Regions from separate parts of the Streptomyces sp. NPDC046716 genome, predicted to be linked through region 3. Evidence: riboswitches for the same ligand, from Rfam matches in the RefSeq annotation. Region 3 holds a riboswitch; each other region holds the start of a gene.
The links. A riboswitch is a leader RNA that binds a small molecule or an ion and turns the genes downstream of it on or off. The one in region 3 is predicted to bind thiamine pyrophosphate.
Positions count from the first base shown of each region.

Region 1: it holds a riboswitch for thiamine pyrophosphate, as region 3 does, so the genes downstream of both, thiO (glycine oxidase ThiO) here and ABZ930_RS19275 (thiamine ABC transporter substrate-binding protein) in region 3, are expected to answer to the same signal.
Region 2: it holds a riboswitch for thiamine pyrophosphate, as region 3 does, so the genes downstream of both, thiC (phosphomethylpyrimidine synthase ThiC) here and ABZ930_RS19275 (thiamine ABC transporter substrate-binding protein) in region 3, are expected to answer to the same signal.

Region 1 is NZ_JBEYYU010000020.1:35,168-44,864, forward strand. It holds gene pknB (Stk1 family PASTA domain-containing Ser/Thr kinase) at 1-164, opposite strand, end outside; gene ABZ930_RS17160 (thiazole synthase) at 254-1,048, opposite strand; gene thiS (sulfur carrier protein ThiS) at 1,056-1,256, opposite strand; gene thiO (glycine oxidase ThiO) at 1,253-2,476, opposite strand; TPP riboswitch at 2,474-2,587, opposite strand; gene ABZ930_RS17175 (hypothetical protein) at 2,640-3,014, shown strand; gene ABZ930_RS17180 (FAD-dependent oxidoreductase) at 3,101-4,330, shown strand; gene ABZ930_RS17185 (Rv2175c family DNA-binding protein) at 4,413-4,778, shown strand; gene thiE (thiamine phosphate synthase) at 4,860-5,507, shown strand; gene metF (methylenetetrahydrofolate reductase [NAD(P)H]) at 5,594-6,514, shown strand; gene ABZ930_RS17200 (hypothetical protein) at 6,560-7,435, shown strand; gene ABZ930_RS17205 (NAD(P)/FAD-dependent oxidoreductase) at 7,467-8,963, opposite strand; gene ABZ930_RS17210 (DUF4126 domain-containing protein) at 9,007-9,621, opposite strand.
Region 2 is NZ_JBEYYU010000003.1:85,951-95,647, reverse strand. It holds gene ABZ930_RS03320 (DUF5326 family protein) at 1-57, shown strand, start outside; gene ABZ930_RS03315 (helix-turn-helix domain-containing protein) at 221-1,000, shown strand; gene ABZ930_RS03310 (SsgA family sporulation/cell division regulator) at 1,101-1,568, shown strand; gene ABZ930_RS03305 (YibE/F family protein) at 1,634-2,989, opposite strand; TPP riboswitch at 3,061-3,217, shown strand; gene thiC (phosphomethylpyrimidine synthase ThiC) at 3,210-5,003, shown strand; gene ABZ930_RS03295 (hypothetical protein) at 5,203-6,525, shown strand; gene ABZ930_RS03290 (hypothetical protein) at 6,613-7,494, opposite strand; gene ABZ930_RS03285 (metallophosphoesterase family protein) at 7,678-8,766, opposite strand; gene ABZ930_RS03280 (LacI family DNA-binding transcriptional regulator) at 8,994-9,697, opposite strand, start outside.
Region 3 is NZ_JBEYYU010000023.1:111,952-121,648, forward strand. It holds gene rlmN (23S rRNA (adenine(2503)-C(2))-methyltransferase RlmN) at 1-1,066, shown strand, start outside; TPP riboswitch at 1,110-1,228, shown strand; gene ABZ930_RS19275 (thiamine ABC transporter substrate-binding protein) at 1,327-2,394, shown strand; gene ABZ930_RS19280 (iron ABC transporter permease) at 2,436-4,049, shown strand; gene ABZ930_RS19285 (ABC transporter ATP-binding protein) at 4,049-5,122, shown strand; gene ABZ930_RS19290 (LAETG motif-containing sortase-dependent surface protein) at 5,251-5,931, opposite strand; gene ABZ930_RS19295 (LOG family protein) at 6,070-7,221, opposite strand; gene ABZ930_RS19300 (VOC family protein) at 7,260-7,667, opposite strand; gene ABZ930_RS19305 (hypothetical protein) at 7,741-8,901, opposite strand; gene ABZ930_RS19310 (ATP-binding cassette domain-containing protein) at 8,883-9,653, opposite strand.

The DNA.
Region 1 (9,697 bases), on a different contig from region 3:
GCCGCCAGCGACGGATGCATCACCTTGATCGCGAGCACGCGGTCGAGGCGGGTGTCCACGGCCCGGTAGACCGTGGCCATCCCGCCGACCGCGATGCGTGCGTCGATGCGGTACCGGGCGTCGAGCACATGCCCGAGCAACGGGTCCTGAAGGGTCGTGTCCACGCAGGGAGTCTACGAGGAGTGACTGACAGGCCGGACCTGTGCGGCAGGACCGGACCCGTACTGCAGCAGAGCTGTGACCGGCGCGGGCGTCAGAAGGCGGGGCGCTCGGGATCGAGGTGCGCGCGCCCCTCCTGGGGCGAGGACGCCTCGGCGAAATGGCGCCGGGGGATCCGCCCCGCGCGGTACGCCAGCCGTCCCGCCTCCACCGCGTGCCGCATCCCGTCGGCCATGAGGACCGGCTCCTGGGCGCGGGTCACCGCGGAGGCGAGCATCACACCGGCGCAGCCCAGTTCCATGGCGAACGCCACATCGGACGCCGTGCCCGCGCCCGCGTCCAGGATCACCGGCACGCGCGCGTGCTCGACGATCAGCTGGAAGTTGTGCGGATTGCGGATGCCGAGCCCGGACCCGATGGGGGAGCCCAGCGGCATGACCGCCGCACAGCCCACGTCCTCCAGCTTGCGGGCCAGCACCGGGTCGTCGTTGGTGTACGGCAGGACCGTGAAACCGTCGTCGACCAGGGTCTCGGCGGCGTCCAGCAGCTCGATGGGATCCGGCAGGAGGGTGCGCTCGTCCGCGATGACCTCCAGCTTGACCAGGTCCGTGCCCAGAGCCTCGCGCGCGAGGCGGGCCGTGAGCACCGCCTCGCCCGCCGTGAAGCAGCCCGCGGTGTTCGGCAGCACCCGGATGCCCAGCTTCTCCAGGACCGACAGGACCGAGCCGTGGACGTCGGCGCTGACGCGCCGCATCGCCACCGTGGTCAGCTCGGTGCCGGAGGCGACCAGGGAGCGTTCGAGGACGTCGAGGCTCGGCGCCCCGCCCGTGCCCATGATCAGGCGCGAGGAGTAGGTGGTGCCGCCGAGGACGAAAGCGTCGTCAGCCATGAATGAGTCAGCCTCCTTGGACGGCGGTGAGGACTTCGACGCGGTCTCCCTCGGAGAGCGCGGTGAGGGGCCAGCGGGTGCGCGGCACGACGGTCTCGTTGAGCGCGGCGGCCACACCGGAGTGCGCCGTGGTGAGCGTGGCCACCAGGGCGCCGAGCGTGACCCCGGCGGCCACGGCGCGCGGCTCGCCGTTCACAGTGACGTTCATGCGGGCTGCTCCAGGGTGGCGGCACTGAACCGCCTCGGGGTGAACGGGCGCGCCTCTTCGGGGAGTTCACCGGTGACCAGGACATGCGCGAGGGCGTCCCCGGTGACCGGCGTGAGCAGCACGCCGTTGCGGTGGTGACCGGTGGCGAGGTGCAGGCCCGGCAGCGCGGTCGGGCCCAGCAGCGGGGCGTTGTCGGGGGAGCCGGGGCGCAGGCCCGCGCGGGTCTCCGTCAGCGGCAGTTCCGTGATGCCGGGGACGAGTTCGTGGGCGTCGCGCAGCAACTCGTAGACGCCGCCCGCGGTGACCGTGGTGTCCCAGCCCAGCTCCTCGGTGGTCGCGCCGACGACCAGTTCGCCGTTGACGCGCGGGACCAGGTAGACGTGGCTGCCGCGGACCACCGCGCGCACGGTGCGGCTCAGGAACGGCGCGTACCGCCGCGGCACCGTCAGGCGCAGCACCTGGCCCTTGACCGGCCGGACGGGCGGCAGCACCTCGTCGGGAACGCCGGCCAGCTGTCCGCTGCGGCTCCCGCCCGCCAGCACGACCTGGCCTGCGTCGAGCTCGGTGCGGTCGGTGAGCGTGACGCCGCACGCCCGGTCCCGGGCGACACGGAGCCGGTCGGCCCACGCACGGTGCAGGATCACGCCGGAGCGCTCGCAGGCCGTCAGCAGGGCGCTCGCGAGCCTTCTCGGGTCGATCTGGTGGTCACCGTCGACCCGCAGGCCCCCGCGCACGCCCGGCGCGAGCATCGGTTCGAGGCGACGGCAGTCGCGGCCCGACAGCCACTCCGAGTCGAGGCCCGACTTCGTTTGCAGCGCGTGCAGTTCACGCAAGTGGGCCCGGTCGTCGGCGTCCAGCGCGACGGCGAGCGTGCCGCACGCGCGGTAGCCGAGATCCTGGCCGGTGGCCTCGGACAGCTCGGCGGCGAACTCCGGATAGCGGGCGGCCGACGCGACGTTCAGGCCGAGCAGCGTCTGCTCGCCGTAGTGCAGTTCGGTGACGGCGGCCAGCATCCCGGCCGCCACCTGGGCGGCCCCGCCGCCCGGTTCGGGGTCCACGACCGCGACGGACAGACCGCGCTGGGCGGCCCGCCACGCGGTGACGAGACCGATGATGCCGCCGCCGACGACCAGGACGTCGGTGGCGGGGGCCTTCTTCGGCGCGCCGGCCCTCGATGGCTGCGCGCTGGAGTCCGGTGCTCCGGACGGCGTACGCGACATGGGCGTCCAGCCCCTCCCTTCGCCGGCATGACCCGGATCAGGTTCGTACGGTCGGAGGCCGCTCCAGCCTCCCTCTCAGCCCACTGCGTACGGGCTCCCGCGAGTGCTTTACGGTGGCCACCCTAGCTCTTCGGCCAGCCCTCCAGTAAGGGAGCCCTCGCCCGTGGCACGCTCGCTCGACGGTCTCTACCTCGCCCCTGTCGCCGATCAGGCCCCGGGCCAGGTCGGGACCCGGACCCGCTTCGCCTACCACGAGGAGGACGGCCGGATCTGGGCCGGCTACGAGGGCGGCGACGTCGTCCGCGGACACCTCGTGGGCACCCGCTCCGGCGACCGGCTCGACTTCCGCTACGTCCAGCTGAAGACCGACGGGTCCACCTCATCGGGGCACTGCCTCTCCGTCGTGTCCGAGCTGCCGGACGGACGGGTGCGGCTCGACGAGAGCTGGCGGTGGGAGTCGCAGGAGGGCCACGGCACCAGCGTCGTCGAGGAGATCGGGCCGGTCGCCCACCGCCCCGCGAACCCTGATGATCACTAAACCCGGTGACACGTGTGCAGGACGTCACGGAGCTCGAGTGGCCCGCTCCGCTGACTGACACAAGATCAGGTGCCTAAGGTGATCCCGTGAGCGAGCAGCGGAACGGGAACACGGTTTCGGCAGGGCGGCGCGTCGTCGTCGTGGGCGCGGGCATGGCCGGAGTGCAGACGGCGGTGGCCCTGCGCGAACAGGGCTTCCCCGGCACGGTCACGCTGATCGGCGCCGAGCCCCACCAGCCCTACGACCGGCCGCCGCTGTCCAAGGCGGTCCTCCTGGGCAAGGCCGAGGGCTCCGCCTTCGACGTCGACTTCGAGGCGCTCGGCGTCACCCTGGAGCTGGGCCGTGAGGTCACCGGCCTGCGCCCCGGCGACCACGAGCTGGACACCGCGCAGGGCCCCGTCCCGTACGACGTGCTGGTCGTCGCCACCGGTGCCGAACCGGTGCGGCTGCCGGGCACCGAGGACGTCCCCGGAGTCCATCTGCTGCGCACCCTCGACGACGCCGAGCGGCTGCGGCCCGTCCTCGCCGAGCAGCACGACGTGGTGGTCGTGGGCGCGGGGTGGATCGGCGCGGAGTTCGCCACCGCCGCGCGCGAGGCCGGCTGCCGGGTCACCGTCGTCGAGGCGGCCGAGCGGCCGCTGGCCGGGGCGCTGCCCGCCGAGATCGCGGCCCCCATGGCCGCCTGGTACGCGGACTCGGGCGCCGAACTGCGCACCCGCGCGCGCGTGGAGCACATCGAACCCGGGGCCGTGGTCCTGGACGACGGCACGCGCCTGCCCGCCGGAGCCGTCGTCATCGGCATCGGCGCCCGCCCCGCCACCCGCTGGCTGGCCGGCTCCGGCATCGCCCTCGGCGACCACCGCGAGGTGCTGGCCGACGAGGGACTGCGCACCTCCGTACCCGACGTGTACGCGGTGGGGGACTGCTCGTCGTTCCCCTCGAGGCGCTACGGAGAGCGACTCCTGGTCCACCACTGGGACAACGCCCTGCAGGGCCCGCGCACCGTGGCGGCGAACATCATCGGGGAGACGCCCGCCGTCTACGACCCGGTGCCGTACTTCTGGTCCGAGCAGTTCGGCCGCTTCGTGCAGTACGCGGGCCACCACGAGAGCGCCGACACGGCCGTGTGGCGCGGCGACCCGGCCGGTGCCGCCTGGTCGGTGTGCTGGCTGCGCGAGGGCGCCCTGGTGGCCGTCCTCGCGGTCGGCAAGCCCCGCGACCTGGCCCAGGGCCGCAAACTCATCGAGGCCGGAACGGTCCTGGACCCCGAGCGGCTGGCCGACCCGGCCCGCCCGCTGAAGTCCGCCGTGGCGTGACCGGCGCCTCCAGCCGTTCCTGAAACACCTGGTCAGACGGTCCCGGCTTCCGACTGTCAGTCCGGGATGGCAGGCTTGTCCCGTGACCGAGATTGACGCAAAGATCGATGCTCTCGTCCCCGAGTGGCTGACCCTCCCCGACATCGCCGAGCAGATGGACCTCGAGGTGACGCGTGTCCGCCAGCTGGTGAAGGAAGGCCAGGTGATCGCCGTACGCCGCGGGGAGAACCGTGCGCTGCACGTGCCGGCCGCCTTCATCGACGGTGACAAGATCGTCAAGGGGCTGGTCGGCCTCCTGACGGTTCTGCGGGACGACGGCTTCTCCGACGAAGAGATGCTGGAGTGGCTCTTCACCGCCGACCCGACCCTGCCGGGCACGCCCGCGCAGGCGCTGAGCGAGAATCGCGGCACGGAGGTGAAGCGCCGCGCCCAGGCGCTCGCCGTCTGACCTGACGACCGTCCGGCGTGCGCGTCCCCCTCGCGGGGGACGCGCACGCCACGACACCGCACCACCCACGGGGGGATCTCCATGACCGACGTCAAGCGCGCCCGGCTCGCCGACGCACGGGTGTACCTGTGCACCGACGCGCGCAAGCGCCAGGGAGACCTCCCGGAATTCCTCGACACCGTGCTGGCGAACGGGGTGGACATCGTCCAGCTGCGCGACAAGGGCATGGAGGCCGGCGAGGAGCTGGAGCACCTCGCCGTGTTCGCCGACGCGGCCCGCCGTCACGGCAGGCTGTTCGCGGTGAACGACCGGGCGGACGTCGCCCACGCGACCCGCTCGGACGTGCTCCACCTGGGCCAGGGCGACCTGCCCGTGCCCGCCGCCCGCGCCGTCCTCGGCGCCGACGTGCTCATCGGCCGCTCCACCCACGCCGACGCGGAGGCCGAGGCGGCCGCCGTCCAGGACGGCGTCGACTACTTCTGCACCGGCCCCTGCTGGCCGACCCCCACCAAGCCGGGCCGCCACGCACCGGGTCTCGACCTCGTGCGCCACACCGCGGGCCTCGGCACCGACCGCCCCTGGTTCGCCATCGGCGGGATCGACCTGGGGAATCTGGACGAGGTGCTGGCGGCCGGCGCCCGCCGCGTCGTGGTCGTGCGGGCCATCACCGAGGCCGACGATCCGGGCGCCGCCGCGGCCGAGTTCGCCAAGCGCCTGCGCTCCGTCTGACCCCTCGCGAGCGGGCCACCGCGGCCGGCTGTCCGCTGGGTGGACGGGGATTAGGGGCTACCGGATTCCCTCAGTAACCTGCCCGTATGGCCCTAGGTACCCCTTCCACCAGGACTGACCGCGCCCGCACCGTGCGCGACATGCTCGCGACCGGCAAGGCGACGTACTCCTTCGAGTTCTCCGCGCCGAAGACCGCAAAAGGCGAGCGCAACCTGTGGAACGCGCTGCGCAGGGTCGAGGCCGTCGCCCCGGACTTCGTCTCCGTGACGTACGGCGCGGGCGGCTCCACGCGCGCGGGCACTGTCAAGGAGACCGAGCAGATCGTCGCGGACACGACGCTCACGCCGGTCGCCCACATCACGGCCGTCGAGCACTCCGTCGCCGAACTGCGCAACATCATCGGGCAGTACGCCGATGCCGGGATCCGGAACATGCTCGCCGTGCGCGGCGACCCGCCCGGCGACCCGATGGGCGACTGGATCTCGCACCCCGAAGGGCTGACGTACGCGGCCGAACTCGTCGAGCTGATCAAGGAGTCCGGCGACTTCTGCGTGGGCGTCGCGGCCTTCCCCGCGATGCACCCGCGCTCCGCCGACTGGGACTCCGACGTGCGGCATTTCGTCGACAAGTGCCGGGCGGGCGCCGACTACGCGATCACCCAGATGTTCTTCTACCCGGAGGAGTATCTGCGGCTGCGCGACAAGGTCGCCGCCGCCGGCTGCGACACCCCGATCATCCCCGAGTGCATGCCCGTGACGAGCGTGCGGATGCTCGAACGCCTGCCGAAGCTGAGCAACGCGGACTTCCCTCCGGCGCTGAAAGAGCGGATCCTCACAGCCAAAGACGATCCGGCCGCTGTACGCTCCATTGGCATCGAGTTCGCTACGGAGTTTTGCGCCAGGCTGCTTGACGAGGGAGTGCCGGGTCTGCACTTCATTACGCTCAACAACTCGACTGCGACGCTGGAAATCTACGAAAACCTGGGCCTGCACGATCCGCGGGCCTGATGGGCCGTACCCACCCGGGGCTGCGGCCGTACGAGAGGGGCGTACATGGGCTGGGCGGTCCTCTATATCGCGTTCGGACTGGTGGCGCTGTGGCTGCTCGGTGAGGTGCTGCTGCAGTACAAGGCGCGGCTGCGCTGGCGGTTGCTGGCCTTCGGCGGCTTCCTCGGGGTGGTCCTCGGCGTCCTGATGCCCTCGGTGATCGTCATCGGGCTCGGCGCCATCGCCTTCGCGATCGGGCAGACCTACGTCACGCTGTCGTTCCGCCGCGGGTTCGCGTCCGGCTGGGCCCTGAAGAAGGGCGACCAGCAGGCCGAGGCCACGGGCGGACGGCGCGGCAGGAGGGAAACGGTCCGGCAGGACCCGACCCTCGAAGTCTCCGATCTGGAGTACGAGCAGGGCGCGCGGGACACGGCGGACGACTTCCCGCCGATGCCGGCGGAGAGCGCGGCCGAGTCGACCTCCGTGTACGCCCCGGAGCCGATGCCCGAGGACACCGGCCAGTACGGCGTCTACAGCGACGCGGCGTACGCCCAGGCGAACCACGGCGCGCAGCAGGACTACGGCTACGACACCGGGTCCTACGGCTACGACCAGCACACCTACGGGTACGACACCGGGCAGCAGCCTTACGCGGCCCCGTACTCCGACCCGTACATCGGGGCGCAGAGCTACCCCGAGCAGCCCCAGTACGGCGACCCGTACGCCACCGGCCAGCAGCAGTACGGCGACCCGTACGCGACGGGCGGCGGCTACGGCGGGGAGACCCCGCCCGGCGGTGTCTGGGTGCCGCAGCAGCGTGGGGGCGACGAGTACGGCGGCGAACTGCCGCCCGAGCAGCCCTATCCCACGTACCCGCAGCACGACCCGAACACCGGGTACGACACCGGGTACCAGCAGGAGCAGCAGCAGTACCGCTACTGAGCGGGCCTGCGACGGCGATCCGCGGCCCGGCTCACTGCGAGCCGCGGAACTCCGGCCCCTCCACGACCAGTCCGGCCACCAGGGCCCCGGACATGCCCGCGTGCGGCAGCCCGCCGCCCGGGTGCGACCAGCCCCCGACGGCGAGGAGCCCCGGCAGCGGGGTGCTGTTGGCCGGGTGGAGCAGCCCGCCCCGCGCCGCCGCCAGCGCCGGCGCGGGCACGGCGCCGCCGTCCGCGCCGGTCGCCTCCGCGATGTCGCGCGGCGTGCGGATCTCGTGCCACAGCAGGCGCTCGCGCAGCCCGGGCACCGCGCGCCCGGCCGCGTCGAGGACCGACTCGACCTCGGCGTCCGACACCTCCGCGCCGGACGGCACCGTCACGGTGAGGGTCACCGCCTCGTGCTCCTCGTCCGGCACCTGGGCGGCGTCGCCCGGGCGCAGCACCGTGACCGTGGGCCTGTCCGGCCGCGCGGCGGCGTCGAACAGCCAGGCCGTCTCGGCGGCCCGGTCCGTCCCGTGCACCACCGTGCGGTGCGGGGTGCCCTCGGGACGCGGCCCGCGCAGCGCCAGATGAGCCGTCAGCCTGCTGGGCACGGCGGCCTCGGCCCGGGCCGGGACCGCGCCGCGCACGGACCGCCCCGGCACGAGCACGTCCAGGACGCCGGGCGCGACTCCGGCCACGACGAACCCGGCGTCCTCCACCGAGCCGTCGGCCAGCTCCACGCCCGCCGCGCGTCCGTCCTTCACCACGACCCGGGCGACGGCCGCACCGAATCTGAACTGGACCTTCCGCTTCAGGCAGCGCGCGTACACCGCGTCGGCGAGGGCCCGCATGCCGCCGGTCACCGCCCAGGTGCCGAAGGTCTGCTCCATGTACGGCAGCACGGCCGCGCTCGCCGGTGCCGTACGGGGATCGAGGCCGTACCCGAGCGCGTAGCTCTCCAGGAGCGCCGTGAGCCGCGGGTCGCCGCCGAGCTCCAGGTCGCCGATGTCGGCGAGGGTGACCGCCGTGCGCGCCTTGCGCAGCAGCCGCTTCTGCGGAACGGCGGGGTAGGGCTCGCGCTCGGCCAGCACCTCCCAGTTCGGCCACAGGGGCTCCTCCAGCAGGGGGCGGCGCGAGCGGTCCCAGGCCTCCCGGGCCCGGTCCATGAAAGCCGACCAGTACGCGCCCGCGCCCGCCCCGATCGTCGCGTCCAGGGCCTCGGCGACGCCCGCCCGCCGTGCGTTCGGCAGGTCCGCCGTCGTGCCGTCCGCGAAGACGTGCCGCACGGCGGGCTCCACCTGCGTGAGACCGACCAGGTCCTCCAGGGACTCCTTGCCGGTCTTGATGAACAGGTCGCGATAGACGGCAGGCAGCGGGAGCAGGCCCGGTCCCGTGTCGAACGCGAAGCCGTCGCGCTCGATGCGGCCCACCGCTCCGCCGTACGTCGACGCGCGCTCGAAGACCACCGGTCGGTGGCCCGCCACGGCCAGCCGAGCGGCGGCCGCCATGGCGCCCATCCCCGCGCCGATCACCGCAATTCGTGCCATGCCAGGGACTGTATCGGCCACCTCTGACAACGCCGCCGCCAGGTCAGGGCGGGGGCCGCGGCTCCTCGCGGGCGATCCGCCGTTCCTCGCGCCGCTGGGCCCGCCGGCGCAGGAATCTTCGGATGCGGCTGATCAGGAAGACCAGCACCACCAGGCCGGCGACGAGCAGCACCGCCGCGATCACCGCCGCCGCCACCGGGTGGAACATCGCGAACGTCACGACACCGGCGACCCCCAGGTCCTCGGCGGTGCTCAGCACGAAGTTCGAGGCCGGTTCGGGCGAGGTGTTGACCGCCATCCGGGTGCCGGCCTTCACCGCATGGCTGGCCAGCGCCGTCGAACCGCCGATCGCGCCCGCCGCCAGATCGGACAGCGACCCGCTCTGCCCGGCGAGCAGCGCCCCCACGACCGCGCCCGCCACCGGCCGGATCACGGTGTGCACCGAGTCCCACACCGAGTCCACGTACGGGATCTTGTCGGCGACGGCCTCGCACAGGAAGAGCACTCCGGCCGCGATCAGCACGTCGGGGCGCTGCAGCGACTCGGGGACCTCGTCGGTCAACCCGGTCGCGCCGAAGACGCCGAGCAGCAGGACCACCGCGTACGCGTTGATGCCGCTCGCCCAGCCGCTGGTGAAGACCAGGGGGAGTACGGACACGGAGGTGATCGTAACCAGTGGGGAACTCTCCGTGCCTGGGGATGAGCACGCAGGTCTGAGTATCCGTACCTAGGGA
Region 2 (9,697 bases), on a different contig from region 3:
TATCTCGTACGGCGGTTCATGGCGGGCTCGTCGTCCTCGCGGGGCAGCGACTGGTGATCCCGGGGCGCGTCCCCGTGCGGTGACCCGGTTCGCACGACCGGGGGAAGTTTCGGATCCGGGCCCGACCAGGCGGTGGCCAAGGGCTAAAGTCCAGAATCCGACTGCTTTGCCCCCGTGAGCCCCGGATACGCGGGGAGACCATGCGCACCGGGAGTACACCTTGGCCACGGCAGATCCCGCACCCGCCACCTCGCAGACGACGCTCATCGGCTCGGTCCAGAGAGCGATGCGGCTGCTCGAGGCGGTCGCCTCGCACGACGAGGGGGCGCCCGCCAAGCAGCTCGCGAGGGAGGCGGGGCTCGCCCTGCCCACGGCGTACCACCTGCTGCGCACGCTCACCCATGAGGGATACCTCCGCAAGGAGAAGGGCGTCTTCGTCTTCGGCGACGCCGCCGAGCGTCTGAGCAGCAGCGGAGCGCAGCAGAAACGTCGCAGCATGATCATCGAGGCGATGGAGCACTGGCGCGACACGCTCGGCGTGCCGGTCTACTTCGCGGTCTACCGCGACGGCGAGATCGAGGTCGTCGCGGTCGCCGACACTCCGGCCAATCCGGCCGTCGAGGAATGGGCCGACTTCCGTGAGACCGGCCATGCGCACGCCATCGGCCAGTGCCTGCTCTCGCAGCTCGGAGAGGATGCGCGCAGGGACCATCTCGACCGCTATCCCGTCTCGTCCCTGACCCCGTACTCACCGCGCGACAACCCCGCTCTCCTGCGGAAACTCGGTGCGCTCGAGCGTATGGAACCGGTCGTGGAGCGACAGGAGTACGCGCTCGGCTCGGCCTGCGCCGCGTTCCCGATCACGGTCGGAACCGCCGCCGCGACATTGGCCATTTCTCTCCCTTCCCATCAGTTCGGGAAGCTGCTTCCCGCGGCCCGTCAGTTGCAGAGCGAGATCGGCAGGCTCGTAGGGACACTCGCCTTCTCTATCAGCATCTGAAAACTCACTCCTTGTGATCCTCCGTGTACGTTGAGCAAGATGCCAGCAGTGTCAGGAAGGTCATTCCTGGCCAATCGACGGCAAGTTGACGGGGTAGGCGATGCGCGAGTCGGTACAAGCAGTTCAGGCAGAGGTCATGATGAGCTTCCTCGTCTCCGAGGAGCTCGCTTTCCGCATTCCGGTGGAGCTCCGGTACGAGTCCACCGACCCGTACGCCGTGCGGCTGACCTTCCATCTCCCCGGCGACGCGCCCGTGACCTGGGCATTCGGCCGGGAGCTCCTCGTCGACGGGGTCAACGGGGCGACCGGCGACGGTGATGTGCGGATCTCCCCCGTGGAGCCGTCGGGCGGCGGGACCACCGCCGAATTGCCCGGTGAGGTCCACATCAGGCTCCAGGTCGGCAGCGATCAGGCGCTGTTCCGGGCCGGGGTCGCGCCGATCATCGCCTTCCTCGACCGCACCGACAAGCTGGTGCCGCTCGGTCACGAGCAGGCCCTCGCCGACTTCGAGGCCGACCTCGACGAGGCGCTCGACCGGATCCTGGCCGAGGAGCAGAGCGCCGGCTGACTCCCCCGCGCCGACGCCCTCGACGTAACGCTTCAGCAGTGCGGTACACCCGAGCAGTACCGCGCTCACGCCCTGCGTCGTCGGCCTCTGCCACCGCGTGCAGGAGCGGTTCTGGCAGGGGCCTGAGGGCCCGGGCGGTCGGCGGAGACCACCAGGGCGGCCAGCGCCGTCGTCACCGGCACAGAGGCGACCAGGCCGATCGAGCCGACCAGCGTGCGGACGATCTCCTCGGCCACCAGCTCACTGTTGGCCACGTCCGACACGCTGCTCTGCGCGATCGAGAACAGCAGCAGCAGCGGCAGCGCCGCGCCCGCGTACGCCAGGACCAGGGTGTTGACGACCGACGCGATGTGGTCGCGGCCGATCCGGATGCCCGCCCGGTACAGCCCCCGCCAGCCCATCGAGGGGTTGGCCTCGTGCAGTTCCCAGACCGCCGACGTCTGGGTGACCGTCACGTCGTCGAGCACCCCGAGCGAGCCGATGATGACGCCCGCGAGCAGCAGACCGCTCATGTCGATGTCCGGATACAGGCCGTGGATCAGGCCGGTGTTGTCGTCCGTGTTGCCGGTCAGGGCGGCCCAGCCGATGAACAGCGAGCCCAGCAGGCCGATGAGCACCAGGGAGACCAGGGTGCCCAGGACGGCGACGGAGGTTCTCGCCGACAGCCCGTGGCACATGTAGAGCGCGATCAGCATGATGGCGCTGGCCCCGACGACCGCCACCACCAGGGGATTCGAGCCCTGGAGGATCGCGGGCAGGATGAACAGCGTCAGCACTCCGAAGCTGACCGCGAGCGCGACCAGCGCCATGACGCCCCGCATGCGGCCGACCAGCACCACGGCCAGGGCGAAGATTCCGGCCAGCAGCACCATCGGAATCTTGCGGTTCACATCGGTGACCGAGTACTGCAGATTCTCCGGGGCGTCCGGCGCGTAGGCCACGATCACCTTCTGGCCCTCGTGCAACTGCCGCGGTGAGTCCGGCTGGACGACCTCCGTGAACGTACGGCCCTTGTCCTTGCCGGTGCTGATGCGGATCGTCGCGTTCTCACAGGTGCCGCCGGCCTGCTGCTGGGCGGACGAACCCTCGGCCGTGGAGGTGTCGCCGGTCGGGGTGTCCCCCGAGGCGTTCACGGACGCGCAGGGGACCTTCTCGACCTTGGCCACCGTCGCCTGCTGCGTCTGCCGGTCGAAGCCGACTCCGGTGCGCTCGTGGGGCGGTGCGCCGCCGGGCCACAGCACCGCGAGGCCCACCACCACCGCGACGGAGAACGGGATCAGGACCGCCGCGATGACCTTCCGCAGATGCCTGGAGACCGGGGCGGCCGGGCCGTGGCTGTGGGAGTGGCCGTGCCCTCCCTCGGACGGGCCGTGTCCATGGGGTGGTTGGGGCGGGGGAGGCGGCTGCTGGGTGGTGGTCACCGACCGATCATCGCAAGAACGACAGGGGCCCTCTGTTCAACGCGTCCGAAGGGGCGCTAGCGTGGAGGCACCTTTGCACACGCGGGAGCTCGGAGCACCGGGCTGAGAGGGCGCTGACCTTCGTCGCAGGACCTGTTTCACGTGAAACAGGCAGGACGAAGACGGCTGCGTCGACCGCCGAACCTGTTACCGGGTAATGCCGGCGTAGGGAGTAGCTCTCATGAGCATCAAGGACGCACGCACGCCTGCCTCCGACCAGGGTGAGAACCCCGACGAGGCCGGGAAGTCCATCGGCTGGCACAAGGGATACATCGAGGGTTCGCGCCCCGATCTCCATGTGCCGGTCCGTCAGGTGCATCTCACCAACGGACAGTCGGTCACGCTGTACGACACGTCCGGCCCGTACACCGATCCGACCGTCGACACCGATGTCCGCCGGGGGCTCGCGCCCCTGCGGGAGAACTGGATCATCGGCCGCGGCGACACCGAGGAGTACGCGGGACGCCCCGTCCGCCCCGAGGACGACGGCATCAAGCACACGTCGCCGCGCGGCGGACTGCGCAACCTGGACGCGGTCTTCCCCGGCCGCCCGCGCCAGCCGCGCCGCGGCCGCGACGGCCAGGCGGTGACCCAACTCGCGTACGCACGACGGGGTGAGATCACCCCGGAGATGGAGTACGTGGCCCTTCGGGAGAACGTCTCACCCGAGGTCGTCCGCGAGGAGATCGCTGCGGGCCGCGCGGTGCTGCCCGCCAACGTGAACCACCCGGAGATCGAGCCGATGATCATCGGCAAGCGGTTCCTGGTGAAGGTCAACGCCAACATCGGCAACTCCGCGGTCACGTCCTCCATCGAGGAGGAGGTGGAGAAGATGACGTGGGCGACCCGCTGGGGCGCCGACACCGTCATGGACCTCTCCACCGGCCGCAACATCCACACCACCCGCGAGTGGGTGCTGCGCAACTCCCCCGTCCCGATCGGCACCGTGCCGCTCTACCAGGCCCTCGAGAAGGTCGACGGCCGGGCCGAGGAACTGACCTGGGACATCTACAAGGACACGGTGATCGAGCAGGCCGAGCAGGGCGTGGACTACATGACGGTCCACGCCGGAGTCCGCCTCCCGTACGTCCCGCTGACCGCCAACCGCAAGACCGGCATCGTCTCGCGCGGCGGCTCGATCATGGCCGCCTGGTGTCTCGCGCACCACAGGGAGAGCTTCCTCTACGAGCACTTCGAGGAGCTGTGCGAGATCCTCGCGGCGTACGACGTCACGTACTCGCTCGGCGACGGCCTGCGCCCCGGCTCCATCGCGGACGCCAACGACGAGGCCCAGTTCGCGGAGCTGCGCACCCTCGGTGAGCTGAACACGATCGCGAAGCGGCACAACGTGCAGACGATGATCGAGGGCCCCGGGCACGTCCCGATGCACAAGATCAAGGAGAACATCGACCTCCAGCAGGAGATCTGCGAGGAGGCGCCGTTCTACACGCTCGGCCCGCTGACCACCGACGTCGCCCCGGCGTACGACCACATCACGTCCGGGATCGGCGCCGCGATGATCGCCTGGTGGGGCACGGCGATGCTCTGCTACGTCACGCCCAAGGAGCACCTGGGCCTGCCGAACCGGGACGACGTGAAGACCGGCGTCATCACCTACAAGATCGCGGCGCACGCGGCGGACCTCGCCAAGGGCCACCCGGGCGCGCAGGAGTGGGACGACGCGCTGTCCGACGCCCGCTTCGAGTTCCGCTGGGAGGACCAGTTCAACCTGGCTCTCGACCCGGACACGGCACGCGAGTTCCACGACGAGACGCTGCCGGCCGAGCCCGCGAAGACCGCGCACTTCTGCTCGATGTGTGGCCCGAAATTCTGCTCGATGAAGATCTCGCAGGACATCCGGCGCGAGCACGGCACGGCCTTTGCGGACAAGTCCGAGATCGAGGCGGGCATGGAGCAGAAGTCGAAGGAGTTCGCGCAGGCGGGCAACCGCGTGTACCTGCCGATCGCCGACTGAGACAGGGCGCCGGGCGATCACGGAGTGGGCTCGATCAAGGACCTGCGGGCCCACTCCGTGCCGCGCCCCCGCCGGCGTCAAAAGGCCGGTGCACCCGGGAGTGACGGCCTGTATAAAGATTCCCGCCGCGGCCGTCCTGTCGGGGACGGCTGTCCGACTCGATCAACAGGGGTGGGGATCACAGGTGTTGCTGAGAAGAATGGGCAGATGGGTGACGGTGGCGGGAGCGGCCGCCGCGCTGGGCCTCGGCGGGGTGACGGCTGCGCACGCCGACGACCAGCTGGAGGTCCGTTACGCGGGGAGCGTCTCGGACGACCTGGGCATCTTGCAGATCAGCGCTCGGTCCGGAGCCGACGTCGAGAAGATCACGGCTCACCTGATCTCGTACACGACGCAGACCGAGGTCGCCGAAGTCAGGACCAAGGACTTCCGGCTCTCCTCCGGCTCGCGCCAGGACGGCGTATGGCGCACGAAGAAGCCGCTGAAACTGCCCGAGCTGGGCAGCTACCGCATCGACGTGGACGTCACCGACGCCGACGGCGACCATGTGCGCAAGCAGTCCGCCGGGGACCTCGCGTACTACGTGGTCGCGCGGTTCGGCGGGCTGAGCACCGATCGCGGCTCGATCGACCACGACCATCGTGACGTGACGGTGAACGGGACGCTCTACGGCCGGTGGCCCACCCGCGAGGTGAAGCCGCTGGCGGCTCGCCAGGTCGACATCGATGTCGACTACTGGACCGAGGCCACCGTGTCCACCGACGACCGTGGTCGCTTCAGCGCGTCCGTGCGCCTGGACGGAGCCGCGCCGATCCAGGCCGTCTTCCGTTCGGGCGGTGGCACCCCCTACGTGCTCTACGGAGAGTCCGAGCCGGTGCAGATCGGCGTGGACCAGATTCCGACGCGCATCACGGCGTCGGTCGGTGAGACCGACATCGACTACGGCCGGTCCGTCACGCTGCACGGCAAGGTCGAGCAGAAGACCGCGGACGGCTGGGTGCCGCTGGCGGGACAGGCCGGTGGCGTCCTCTTCGGGCCCGACACCTCCCAGACGGACGTCGTGGGCCAGTTCACGACCGCCGCGGACGGCACGTTCACCATGGACTACACGCCCTGGCAGGGCGGCTACTTCCAGCTGGCTCTGGACACCGACGACGACCCGTTCCTCCAGGCGTCGAAGGGCACGAGCACCGCTCTGAAGGTGCACAGGGCCGCGAAGTTCACGGCCTTCAGCGCTCAGCGCGACGCCTCCGGAAAGGTGCACACCGAGGGGCTCATCGACTTCCCGGACGGCTGGACTCCGGCCACGATCCTCGTCGACATCCAGTACTCGCCCGACGGCACCACGTGGACGACCGTGGCCACGGACGAGGCTATCTGGGCAGGCAACGGCAACGAGTTCGCCGCTGATGTCGACCGGAGCGAGGCGGGCTACTACCGCGCCGTCTTCGCCGAAAGCGACAGTTTCCAGTCGGCCACGTCGGAGAGCGTGTCCGTGGCGGCCGCGCCGACCGCCGACTGAGCCCCACCCGCGCGCACGACTGCGGCTCGGGGCTTCGTGCACATCGCCCCGAGCCGAGGTCACGGCCTTCGAGCTCCCGCCGGACGGTCAGTCCGGCCGGTGCTCGGGGCCGCCGAAGTCCGGGCTCGAGAAGTCCGGACTGGAGAAGCCTGCGCGCTGTCCGGTGGCGGTGCCGCCACCGTCCGGGCTGCTGAACCCCGGCCTGTTGTAGCCGAGCTGGGGCATCCGGCCCGTGGCGCCGGCCCGGCCGGCGCCGAGCGGGTCACCGCCCGCGGGCGGCTCGGCGAGAGCCTCCCGCAGGAACGGCAGGATGCCCCGCTCCAGCAGCGCCTTGGCCCAGGTTTCCCTGGCCCGCGCCACCACTTCGTTCGCCGCGCCGTGCGCTCCGGCCTGGAGCGAGGTCGCCCCGTTGCGCAGAGCGGCCAGCAGCAGGCACACCGCCGCGACGAGGATCCCCGCCGCGGTGAGCGCGCCGAAGACCCAGCCGGCCGTGAGCAGGGTGCCGGCGAAGTCCGGTGGCGGGTTGAGCATCTTCAGGATGTAGCCGACCAGCAGAAAGATCGCGGCGGCCGTCCCGGCGAGCACCGGGAAGAGGACGACGGCGACCGCGGCGATGCCGGGCCCTGTCGTCTCCGCGACTTCACTCACGGTGGCGGCGAAGCCCAGGGGGTTGCCGCCGCCGGTTTCCGAGGTCGTGCCGGAGGTGCCTCCTTCGTCGAGCGGTTGGGGCCGCGGGGAGGTACGCAGATCCTCACGGACCGATATGTAGTGCTGGTACTCGGTCGCTGCGGCGGCACTGATCAACGCTGCCGCGTTGAGCGCCATGGTGCGCAGCTGCTCGGGGTTGAGCCGCTGGCCCACTGCGGCGAGATCAGGCCGGTTCGGTGCGGTACGCAGCGCCTCATCGAGGATCCGCTCGAACTCGGGGCGGTCCTCGTTCAGCAAATGCGGAGCGCTGTTCATGTGCATCCCCCGATGCTCCGTAGGGCTTGGTGGCCCGCATGGGTACGAGCCGTCGGGCAGAAACGGAGGGGAGCCTGCTACGGATAAGCCGATGGTAGAGCTGCTACGGCGGGCGGTGACAGGGGGTTTCCGGAAATTGGCCTTGCGGCCAGAGGAATCCTCCGTTTACCGCGCCTGCCCGATCAACTCTCAGATATCCATCGGCAGTTGCTGGACCAGGAGTTTTCCGGCCATGGTCACACCGCCGTCCATGGCGATGGCGAGACCGCCCGCGTACACGTGCGGTCCTTCGACGGCCGGGCGGGTCTTCTCCTCGGTGTCGTCGGCGCCCGACTCGGCGCCGACCTGACCCAGGAGGTACGGAATCGGGCTGTGGCCGTGCACCACGCGGCTGCCGCCGAAGGCGCCGAGCAGCTCGCGCACGGCGCCGGGACCCGATTCCTCGTCGCGGAAGGCGAACCGCTTGGTGAACTTGCGGAACAGGTCCCAGCACTCGTCCGCGTCGTTGCGCGTGAGCGTCTCGCGGATGGTGTCGTTGACGGCCTCGATCGAATCGCCGTAGTCGAGGTACGACGTCGTGTCGGAGTGCATCAGCAGGTGGTCGTCCTCGATCTCGATTGCGTCGAGTCGGGACATCCACTGCAGATGGACGTCCTGGAGCCGGTCCATGTCGGACTTCTGTCCGCCGTTGAGGAGCCAGGCGGCCTGGAAGGTGGCGGTGCCGGCCCCCGAATTGACGGGGGTGTCGCCGAATCGCTTGGCGCCGAGGAGCAGCAGCTCGTGGTTGCCCATGAGCGCCTTGCAGTAGCCGCCCGCCGCCGCGGCCTCCGCCGAGAGCCGCATCACCAGGTCGATGACGCCGATCCCGTCGGGCCCGCGGTCGGTGAAGTCGCCGAGGAACCACAGGCGCGCGGTGCCCGCCGCCCAGTTGCCCTCCGCGTCGATCAGGCCCTTCTCCTGGAGGGCGGCGATCAGCTCGTCGAGGTAGCCGTGGACGTCGCCGACGACGAACAGCGGGCCGGGCCCTTCGCCCGCCGCGGGGGCGGGGACCGGGGCCGGCTCCGGGGTCTCGGCCGGGGCCGGATCGGTCCTGCTGATGACCGGCAGATCGCGCTCCGTCGGCGTGTAGCCGTCCGGATACGCGTCGGGATTCTCCGCTCCGGGGGCGGGCTCGGTCGTCATCACATTCGCCGGTACGTCATGCACGTACGCGGGAACGCGGAAATCACGCAGCGTCTCTGTGCGCGCTGCGGGTCCCTGACCGGCCCCCTGAGTCATCGACCCCTCCACCATTGCGCCGCCTGTGCACCGGATCGGACTGCCTGGTCGCAGCGGCCCGCGGTGTCGTGCGCCCATCATAGGAATGCGGCTCGCACTGTGTGATGCACCAGGGGTGGTGAATCGGTGACGGGGGGCTGTTCGCCCCTCATTTCTCCCGAATTGGTGCGGACTTTTCCTCGCTGGATTTCGGGCCGCCCCGCGATCGCGGGGCGGCTGCCGGGCGGTCAGCCCTGCTTCGGGGAGCGCGGTGGACTGACCGTGGTGCGGGACGGGCGGCGCATCGAGGACGTCCGCACGATCAGTTCCGTCGGTATCACCTGCTCGACCGGTTGATCGGATTCGAGGCCCTCGATGGCGTCGATGAGCAGTTGGACGACGGCCGTGCCGATGCGCCGCGGTTTGAGCGACAGGGTGGTGATGGGCGGCTCGGTGTTCGCATACACATTCGACTCGCTGCAACAGACGAGCAGCAGGTCCTCGGGGACGCGCAGGCCGTAGCGGCGGGCCGCGGCGAGCAGGTCCGTGCCGTTGGGGTCGAAGAGGCCGTACACCGCGTCGGGGCGGTCCGGCCGGGCGAGCAGCCGGTCGGCGGCGACGGCGCCCGCACACGGATCGTGCGCGGGGTACGACTCGTAGACCGGCTCCTGCCCGATCCGCTCGCACCAGCGCAGGTACGCGGAGGTGGAGAGGTGGGTGTACGTGTCGGTGGTGGTGCCCGTGAGCAGGCCGATGCGGCGGGCGCCGGCCTCGGCGAGGTGGTCGAGGATGCCGAGTACGGCGGCCTCGTGGTCGTTGTCGACCCAGGCGGTCACCGGCAGGGTGCCCCCGGGGCGTCCGTCCGAGACGACGGGCAGGCCCTGGCGGACCAGCTCGCTGACGACCGGGTCGTGGTCGGAGGGGTCGATGACGACGGTGCCGTCGAGGGCGA
Region 3 (9,697 bases):
AGCCAAGAAGCCGCCGCGGCACCTTGCCGATATGACTCCTGCGGAGCGGAAGGAGGCTGTCGCCGCCGTCGGCGAGAAGCCGTTCCGTGCCAAGCAGCTGTCGACGCACTACTTCGCGCGGTACGCGCACGACCCCGAGCAGTGGACCGACATCCCCGCCGCGTCGCGCGAGAAGCTGCGCGAGGCGCTGCTGCCCGAGCTGATGTCCGTCGTGCGGCACCTCTCGACCGACCAGGACACCACGCGCAAGACCCTGTGGCGGCTGTTCGACGGGACGCTCGTCGAGTCGGTCCTCATGCGGTATCCGGACCGGGTGACGATGTGCATCTCGTCGCAGGCCGGGTGCGGGATGAACTGCCCGTTCTGCGCCACCGGGCAGGCCGGTCTCGACCGGAACCTGTCGACCGGTGAGATCGTGCACCAGATCGTGGACGGGATGCGGGCTCTCCGGGACGGGGAGATCCCCGGCGGTCCCGCCCGGCTGTCCAACATCGTGTTCATGGGGATGGGGGAGCCGCTCGCCAACTACAAGCGGGTCGTCCAGTCCATCCGTGCGCTCACCGACCCCGAGCCGGACGGCCTCGGGCTGAGCCAGCGCGGCATCACCGTGTCGACCGTGGGTCTCGTGCCCGCCATCCACCGGTTCGCCGACGAGGGCTTCAAGTGCCGGCTCGCCATCTCGCTGCACGCGCCGGACGACGAGCTGCGCGACACCCTCGTACCGGTCAACACCCGGTGGAAGGTGCGGGAGGTGCTCGACGCCGGATGGGAGTACGCCGCCAAGTCCGGGCGCCGGCTCTCCATCGAGTACGCGCTCATCCGGGACATCAACGACCAGGCGTGGCGCGGTGACCGGCTCGGCCGGCTGCTCCGGGGCAAGCCGGTGCACGTCAATCTCATTCCGCTGAACCCGACGCCCGGGTCGAAGTGGACGGCGTCGCGGCCCGAGGACGAGAAGGCGTTCGTCGAGGCGATCGCCGCTCACGGTGTGCCCGTGACCGTGCGCGACACCCGTGGTCAGGAGATCGACGGGGCGTGTGGTCAGCTCGCGGCGACCGAGCGGTAGCCTGGCAGCCGTACGACGTACGTACACTCGTACAGACATCTTCATATTCCGACAGGGGAGCGCCACAGCGCTGAGAGTGCGGTAGCCAGACACATGGTGGGCCGCAGACCCTCTGAACCTTGCCCAGGTCATTCTGGGTAGGAAGTTCGGTCACCACTCAAGCTGTTGCGCCCTGCCCTGAGGCCGTCGAGGCCCCGGGGCAGGGCCGCGTCTCTTCCTGGACACCCCCAGGAGGAAAACAAGTGAGCAAGAAGACACGCATGGCCGTGGCCGTGTCGGTGGGGCTCGGTCTGGTCACGCTGTCCGCGTGCGGGTCGTCCTCGGACGGCGCGGGCTCCGGCGGCGACTCCAAGACCGTCACGCTCGTCAGCCACGACTCGTGGGTCGTCTCCAAGAGCGTCCTCGCCGACTTCGAGAAGACGTCCGGGTACCAGGTCAAGGTCCTCAAGGACGGCGACGCCGGAGAGGCCGTCAACAAGGCCATCCTGTCCAAGGGCAACCCGCAGGGCGACGTCTTCTTCGGCGTCGACAACACCCTGCTCTCCCGCGCCCTCGACAACGGCGTCTTCGCCTCCTACAAGGCGAAGGGCCTCGACCAGGTGGAGAGCCGCTACCAGCTCGACGCCGGCAAGAACCGGGTCACGCCGATCGACACCGGCGACATCTGCGTCAACTACGACAAGAAGTACTTCGAGCGCCACCACATGACCCCGCCGGCGTCCTTCGCCGACCTGGCCGAGCCCGCGTACAAGGACCTCCTCGTCACCGAGAACGCGTCCACCTCCTCGCCCGGCCTCGGCTTCCTGCTCGGGACGGCCGCGAGCTACGGCGACGACGGCTGGCAGGCGTACTGGAAGAAGCTCAAGGCCAACGGCGTGAAGGTCGTCGACGGCTGGGAGCAGGCGTACAACGAGGAGTTCAGCGGGAGCGCCGGCGGCAAGAAGGCGGGCGGGGAGCGGCCGCTCGTCGTGTCGTACGCGTCGTCGCCGCCGGCCGAGGCGATCTACTCCGACCCGCAGCCGAAGACCTCGCCGGTCGGCGTGGCGAAGGGGACCTGCTTCCGGCAGATCGAGTTCGCCGGGCTGCTCGACGGCGCGAAGAACGAGAAGGGCGGGCAGGCGCTCGTCGACTTCCTGATCTCCAAGAAGTTCCAGGAGGACATGCCGCTCAACATGTTCGTCGACCCGGTGACGAAGAACGCCACCGCGCCCGCCGAGTACACCAAGTACGCGGTCCCGGTCGACGACCCCGAGACGATGGCGCCGGACAAGATCGCGGACCACCGCGACGACTGGGTCAAGTCGTGGACCTCGCTCGTACTGAAGTAGGCGCGAAGGCGCCCTCGGGGAGCGCGGCGCGGCTCGGCCTGATGGTCCTGCCCGTCGTGTTCTTCGGGGTCTTCTTCGCCTATCCCGTCGTCGCGATCGTCCAGCGCGGGCTGCACGTCGGCGGCGGCTGGCAGTTCGGGCGGATCACCGAGGTGCTCGGGCAGTCCGACATCCGGCACGTGCTGTGGTTCACCGTGTGGCAGGCGCTCGCGTCGACCGCGCTCACGCTGCTGGTCGCGCTGCCCGGCGCCTATGTCTTCGCGCGCCTGGACTTCCCCGGCAAGCAGGTGCTGCGGGCGGTCGTGACCGTGCCGTTCGTGCTGCCGACCGTGGTCGTCGGCACCGCCTTCCTCGCCCTCCTCGGACAGGGCGGGCTGCTCGACGAGCTGTGGGGGGTGCGGCTCGACACCACGGTGTGGGCGATCCTGCTCGCGCACGTCTTCTTCAACTACGCGGTCGTCGTACGGACCGTGGGCGGCCTGTGGGCGCAGCTCGACCCGCGCCAGGAGGAGGCCGCGCGGATGCTCGGCGCCTCGCGCCTCGCCGCCTGGCGGAAGGTGACGCTGCCCGCGCTCGGGCCCGCCGTCGCGGCCGCCGCGCTGATGGTGTTCCTGTTCACCTTCACCTCGTTCGGCGTCGTGCAGATCCTGGGCGGGCCCGGGTTCTCGACGCTGGAGGTCGAGATCTACCGGCAGACCGCGCAGATCTTCGACCTGCCGACCGCCGCCGTGCTCACCCTCGTGCAGTTCGCCGCCGTCGGGCTGATCCTCGCCGTGCACGCCTGGACCGTGCGGCGCAGGGAGAGCGCCCTGCGGCTCGTCGACGCCGCGCAGACCGCCCGGCGGCCGCGCGGCACCGGGCAGTGGGCTCTGCTGGGCGGGGTGCTGGCGAGCGTCGCGCTGCTGGTCCTGCTGCCGCTGGGCGTGCTGGTGCTGCGCTCGTTCGACACGGCGGACGGTTTCGGCTTCGGCTACTACCGGGCGCTGTCGTCGTCCGACAGCGGGACCTTCCTCGTACCGCCGATCGACGCCATCGGGAACTCGCTGGAGTACGCGGTCGCCGCCACCGCCATCGCGCTGCTGATCGGCGGCCTCGCCGCGGCTGCGCTGACCCGCAGGTCCGGGCGTCTCGTGCGCGGGTTCGACGCCCTGCTGATGCTGCCGCTGGGCGTGTCGGCGGTGACCGTCGGGTTCGGGTTCCTCATCACCCTCGACAAGCCGCCGCTGGACCTGCGGGCCTCCTGGATCCTGGTGCCGCTGGCCCAGGCCCTCGTGGGCGTGCCCTTCGTCGTACGGACCATGCTGCCGGTGCTGCGCGCCGTCGACGGGCGGCTGCGGGAGGCCGCCGCCGTGCTCGGGGCCTCACCGCTGCGGGCCTGGCGGGAGGTCGACCTGCCGATGGTGCGGCGGGCGCTGCTGGTCGCCGCGGGCTTCGCCTTCGCCGTCTCGCTCGGCGAGTTCGGGGCGACCGTGTTCATCGCCCGGCCGGACAACCCGACCCTGCCCGTCGCCGTGGCCCGCCTCCTCGGACGGGCCGGGGACCTCAACTACGGCCAGGCGATGGCCCTCTCGACGATCCTGATGCTCGTCTGCGCCGTCTGCCTGCTGCTGCTCGAACGCATCCGGCCTGCCAAGGCCACGACCGGGGAGTTCTGATGCCGCCTCTGCTGGAATCGTCGCCTCTGCTGGAACCGTCGCCTCTGCTGGAACTGGACGACGCCACCGTGCGGTTCGGCGGGCGCGCCGTGCTCGACGCGGTCGGCCTGGAGGTCGCCGAGCACGAGATCGTGAGCGTGCTCGGGCCGAGCGGCAGCGGCAAGTCGACGCTGCTGCGCGCCGTCGCGGGGCTTCAGGACCTCGACGCCGGGCGGGTGCTGCTCGGCGGGCGAGACCAGCGCGGGGTGCCCGCGCACAAGCGGGGCGTGGGTCTGATGTTCCAGGACCACCAGCTGTTCCCGCAGCGCGACGTCGGCGGCAATGTCGCCTTCGGGCTGCGCATGCACGGCGCGGCGAAGGACGAACAGGCCGATCGGGTCAGGGAATTGCTCGCCCTCGTCGGGCTGCCCGGCGCCGAGCGGCGGGCCGTCGCCGCGCTCTCCGGGGGTGAGCAGCAGCGCGTCGCCCTGGCCAGGGCGCTGGCGCCGCGGCCCCGGCTGCTGATGCTGGACGAACCGCTCGGGCAGCTCGACCGGTCGCTGCGGGAGCGGCTTGTGGTCGAACTCCGGGAGCTGTTCGGCGAGCTGGGGACCACCGTCCTCGCCGTCACCCACGACCAGGGGGAGGCGTTCGCGCTGGCCGACCGGGTCGTGGTGATGCGGGACGGGCGGATCGCCCAGTCCGGTACGCCCCTCGAGGTGTGGCAGCGGCCCGCCGACGAGTTCGTGGCGCGCTTCCTCGGCTTCGACAACGTCGGGGAGGCGACCGTCTCCGGCGAGGTCGCCGACACGCCCTGGGGCAAGATGCCGGTGCCCGCCGGCACGGCGCAGGGCGCCGGGCACCTCCTCGTACGGCCGGCCGGAGTGCTTCTGGTGCCCGCCGACGAGGCGCAGGTGACGTGCACCGTCGCCGCCCGCACCTTCCGGGGTACGCATGTCGCGCTGCACCTGCACCCCGTGGACGCTTCCGCGCCCCGGCTCGAGGCGGCGTGCGCGCTGCGGGACGCGCCCGAGGTCGGGGACGAGGTGGGCGTCGCCTTCGACGCGCGGGAGATCGTGGCGCTGGGCGGTTGACCGCCCCGCGCACACAAGGGCCGTACGCATACAAGGGCCGTACGCACGGAAGCCGCACACGCAAAAGCGGCCGCACGGGGCGCCGGCGATGGTGCTTGCCGGTGCCGCGTACGGCCGCGAGAGCTGGATCAGGCCTTCGCGCCACGCTTGCGCAGGGCGAACACCACACCGCCGCCGGCGACGACGAGCGCCGCCGCGATGCCCGCGAACAGGCCGGTGTTGGAGTCGGCTCCGGTCTCCGCCAGGTTCGAGTCACCCGCCGGGGAGGCCGAGTTGGCGGGGGCCGGGGCCGCCGCCGTGGTGGACGCCGGAGCGCTCGGCTTGGCCGACTCCGACGCGGGCGGGGTGCTGCTCGGCGCCGGCGTGGTCGGCGTCTTGCTCGGGGCCGGCGTCTCGGGGGCGCACGACTCGTCGGGCGTGGTGACGCCGCCCTTGATGTCCTCGTCGACGTTGTACTTGTCCGTCTTGACGTGGATGCGGTAGGTCGCCTTCGGCGCCCAGTTCTCTTCGAACGTGATGGTGGCGCCCTCACGGGTGCCCTTCACGACCTGCGAACCGATCTCCTTCTCCGAGCCGTTCGACTGGAGGAAGACGGTGACGGTCGCCGGGGTGCCCGAGCTGTCCTTGTCGGTGACGGTGATGACACCCTTGTCGCCGGTGCAGCTCGCCGCAGCGGTGAACTCGGAGATGTTGCACGCCGAAGCGGTGCCCGCGGCACCGACGGCCAGCACGGTCGCGGCGCAGGCGACACCGGCGATACGTCCGGCACGGCCGGATATACGGGAGGAAAGGGAGGGGGGTACGGACACTGTTGTCCTTCACGGGATCTTGTGGAGATGAGGGGGTGCTGTGCGACTGCACTCGGCTCTCGTCACGGGACCCCCACGGTCACCTCACGTTTACAAGTGCACGTGACGCAACGTCAATGCACAAACTGGGCACAGCAGTCAGTCTTGACCTGCCCTTGACCCGGCGATCCGTTTCAATGCCTCGCCGGCTTCCTCCACCGTGTCGACGAGCGCGATCCGTGACTCCATGGAGCGGCCCCGCGCGAGCGCCTTGAGCAGCGGCCACGCGGGCAGTTCCTCCGTCCAGTGCGCGCGGTCGACCAGGACCATCGGCGTGGGCTCGCCCCGCGATTCGTAGTAGTTCGGGGTGACGTTGTCGAAGATCTCCTGGACGGTGCCGGCCGCGCCCGGAAGGAAGATCACCCCGGCGTTGGAGCGGGCGAGGAGCCCGTCCTCCCGGGTGGCGTTGGCGAAATACTTGGCGAGGTGGGAGGCGAACGGGTTGGGCGGCTCGTGGCCGTAGAACCAGGTGGGGATGCCGACCGAGGAGCCGCCGTCCGGCCAGCGGGTGCGGACCTCGAAGGCCGCCCTGGCCCACTCCGTGACCGACGGGGTGAACGATGGTGATTTCGCTACGAGTTGGAGCGCATCGGTGAGCATCGCGTCGTCGAACGGGGCCGCGTAGGCGCCCAGGTTCGCCGCCTCCATCGCGCCCGGGCCGCCCCCGGTCGCCACGGTGAGCCCGGCGCGGGCGAGCGTCCGGCCGAGCCGGGCGGCGCCCTCGTACGCCTCCGTGCCGCGTGCCATCGCGTGCCCGCCCATGACGCCCACCACCCGGTCCCCGGTGAGGAGTTCGTCGAGCGCGTCGGAGACCGAGTCGTCGTGGACGGCGCGCAGCATCGAGGCGAAGACGTCGCCGTCGGCCTTGGTGCGCTGGAACCAGCCGTAGGCGCGGGCGTCGGGAGTCGCCTCGTACCCGCCGTCCGAGTCCAGCCCCTCGAAGAGCTCGCCGGGCGCGTACACATGGCCGCGGTACGGGTCGAAGGGCAGGCCGGGAACGGGCGGGAAGACGAGGGCGCCGCGCGCTCTGACGCGCGCGGCGGCCTCCGGCTCCATGGGACAGCCGAGGAATATGGCGCCCTGGACGTCGGCGTCGAGCAGGGCGGACGTGCGGGCCGTCAGATCGACGGCCTGGACGCGGTGGCCGGTGAGGCCGCCGCCGTCCCCGACGACCCGGTCGAACTCGGCGAGCGTCTCGATCTCGTGGTCGGACGAGGTGCTGGGCGGGGCGGGATCCGTGGGTGTCGGCATCCGCACAGCTTAAGCACCGCCGTCCGCCGGGCAGTTGGTCAGCCCTCGATCGCCGACGGGTCCATCCACGCGATCTCGAAGGTGTGGCCGTCGAGGTCGTCGAAGGCGCGGCCGTACATGAACCCGTGGTCCTGCGGCTCGCCGGTCTCGGTGCCGCCCGCGGCGATCGCCTTCTCGACCAGCTCGTCGACCTTCTCGCGGCTCTCCGCGCTCAGGCACAGCAGCACCTCGCTGCTGGTGGTCGAGTCGATGATGGACTTCTTGGTGAAGCCCGCGTACTTCTCCTTGGTCATCGGCATGAGGATGATGGTGTCGCTGACGACCACGGCGGAGGCGGTCTCGTCGGTGAACTGCTGGTTGATGGTGAAGCCCAGCTCCGTGAAGAACTTCTTGGCGGCGTCCAGGTCGCTCACGGCCAGGTTCACGAAGATCATCTGCTGGTACATGGGGTGTCCGTCGCCTTCTGAGTCGGTCGGTGTCCTGCCCTGTGCAGAGTTAGACGGGTCCTCGGGGCGAAACTCATCGCGGGATCAGCGGAATCGCCGAAAGTTCCGCGACGGCCCAGGTCAGCGGAGCGAAGAGGGCGAACAGCGCGCCCACCCGCAGGGCCGCGGCAGCGCGCAGCATCGTCGCCGGGGCGCCCAGACGCAGCAGCGCCGCCGTCGTGTCGCTGCGGGCCTGCCGCGCCTCGACGGCCGCCGTGATCAGTGTGGCCACGACGCAGCCGACGACCAGGACCGAGCCGAGCGTGGACAGCGGGCCGAGCTCGGGGCCCGCGTCCGCGTACAGGGCGACCGCCGCGTACGTGCCGGAGGCGACGGCGCACAGGACGCCGAGCGGCACCCCGATGCGTCGCGCCTCCTCCTGGAGCACGCGCCCGGCGAGCAGCCGCACCGCGCCGGGCCGCACCGCCTGGAGGGCGCGCCCGCAGTGGTAGGTGAGGGCCGGCCCGGCGAGGGCGAGGCCGAGAGCGGTCAGCGCCCAGCCGGCCAGCACCCCGGAGGAGGAGCCGTCGAGGCCGCCCGGCATGGGGAGGCCGCGGTCGCCCCGGGCGTGCGAGGCGTAGGTCTCCACGGCGAGTCCCGCGGCGAGCAGCGCGATGCCCCAGGGCAGCCCGGTGGGCGCGGGGGACGGTCCGGGCAGGTCCTCCTCGGCCTCGCCGGGCTTCTTGGCCCGCGGGCGCAGCACCACGGCGGAGGCCGCCGACGCGGCGACCGGCACGAAGGTGAGCAGGGTGAGCGCGGCGGCCAGCGGCAGCGGCTTCCGCGCGGCGAGCAGGTCGCGGGCGGCGCCGTCGAACGGCAGCCCCGACAGATCGCCCCGCAGGTGCAGGAAGAACAGCAGTGCCAGCATCGAGCCCAGCGTGCAGGCGATCGCGGTGGAGATCGCCGAGAGCAGGGTGAGCCGGGCCGGGCCGAGGCCGACCGCCGACAGGCCCGTGCGGGGCTTCGTGCCGGGGTCGGAGCGGGCCACGGCGACCGCGAAGTACACGGTGGCGGCGAGCGGGATCGCGCACCAGGCGAGGCGCAGCAGGGAGCCGCCGGAGGCGTCGGGGTGGCCCATCGCGTGGCCGAGCGTGCACAGCAGCAGGAAGCCGGTGCCGCCCGACGCGGCGGCCACCAGCAGTCTGCGCAGCTGGACCAGGGGATGGGCGCCGCGGGCTAGACGGAGACTGAGCACGCGGCCCGGCCCTCCGTGCTCGTGGGGTTCTTCGGGTCCTTGGGGTCCGCGGGCCCGGCCGGCAGGTGCACGGTGGTGACCCGGCGCCCGTCGAGCAGCGACACGGTGCGGTCGGCGAGCGCGCTGACCTCGCTGTCGTGGGTGGCCAGGACGACGGTGACGGCGTGCGAGCGGGCCGCCGCCGTCAGCGTGCGCAGGACGTGCGCGCGGTCGGCGCGGTGCAGGGTCGCCGTCGGCTCGTCGGCGAAGACCACGTCGGGCTGGTGCACCAGGGCGCGGGCGATGGCGACGCGCTGCCGCTCGGCCATGGTCAGGGTGTGCGGGCGCTTGCGTGCGAACTGGCCGACGTCGAGCCGGTCCAGCCACTCGTGGGCGGCGGTCTTGGCGGGCCGGCGCCCGACGCCGCGCAGCATCAGCGGCAGGGCGGTGTTCTCCCACACGTTCAGCTCGGGGACGAGGACCGGCTCCGGGTCGATCCAGCCGAACCGGTCCCGCCGCAGGCGTTCCCGTACGAGCGCTCCCATGGTGTGCACGGGGGCGCTGTTGAACCACACCTCCCCGCCGCTGTCGGGCAGCAACTGGCCCGACAGGCACTGCAGGAGCGTCGTCTTGCCGGCGCCGCGCGGGCCGGTGACGGCAAGGATCTCGCCCTCGCGGACACCGAGGGAGACCCCGGTGAGCGCGGGCGAGCCGCTGTGGGAGAAGTGCAGGGCGCGGGCCCAGAGCACGTCGTTGTCCGGTGGGGCCACCATGGCGTACACCTCGGTTCAGATCAGTTGTGCCTTCCCCCGTACGA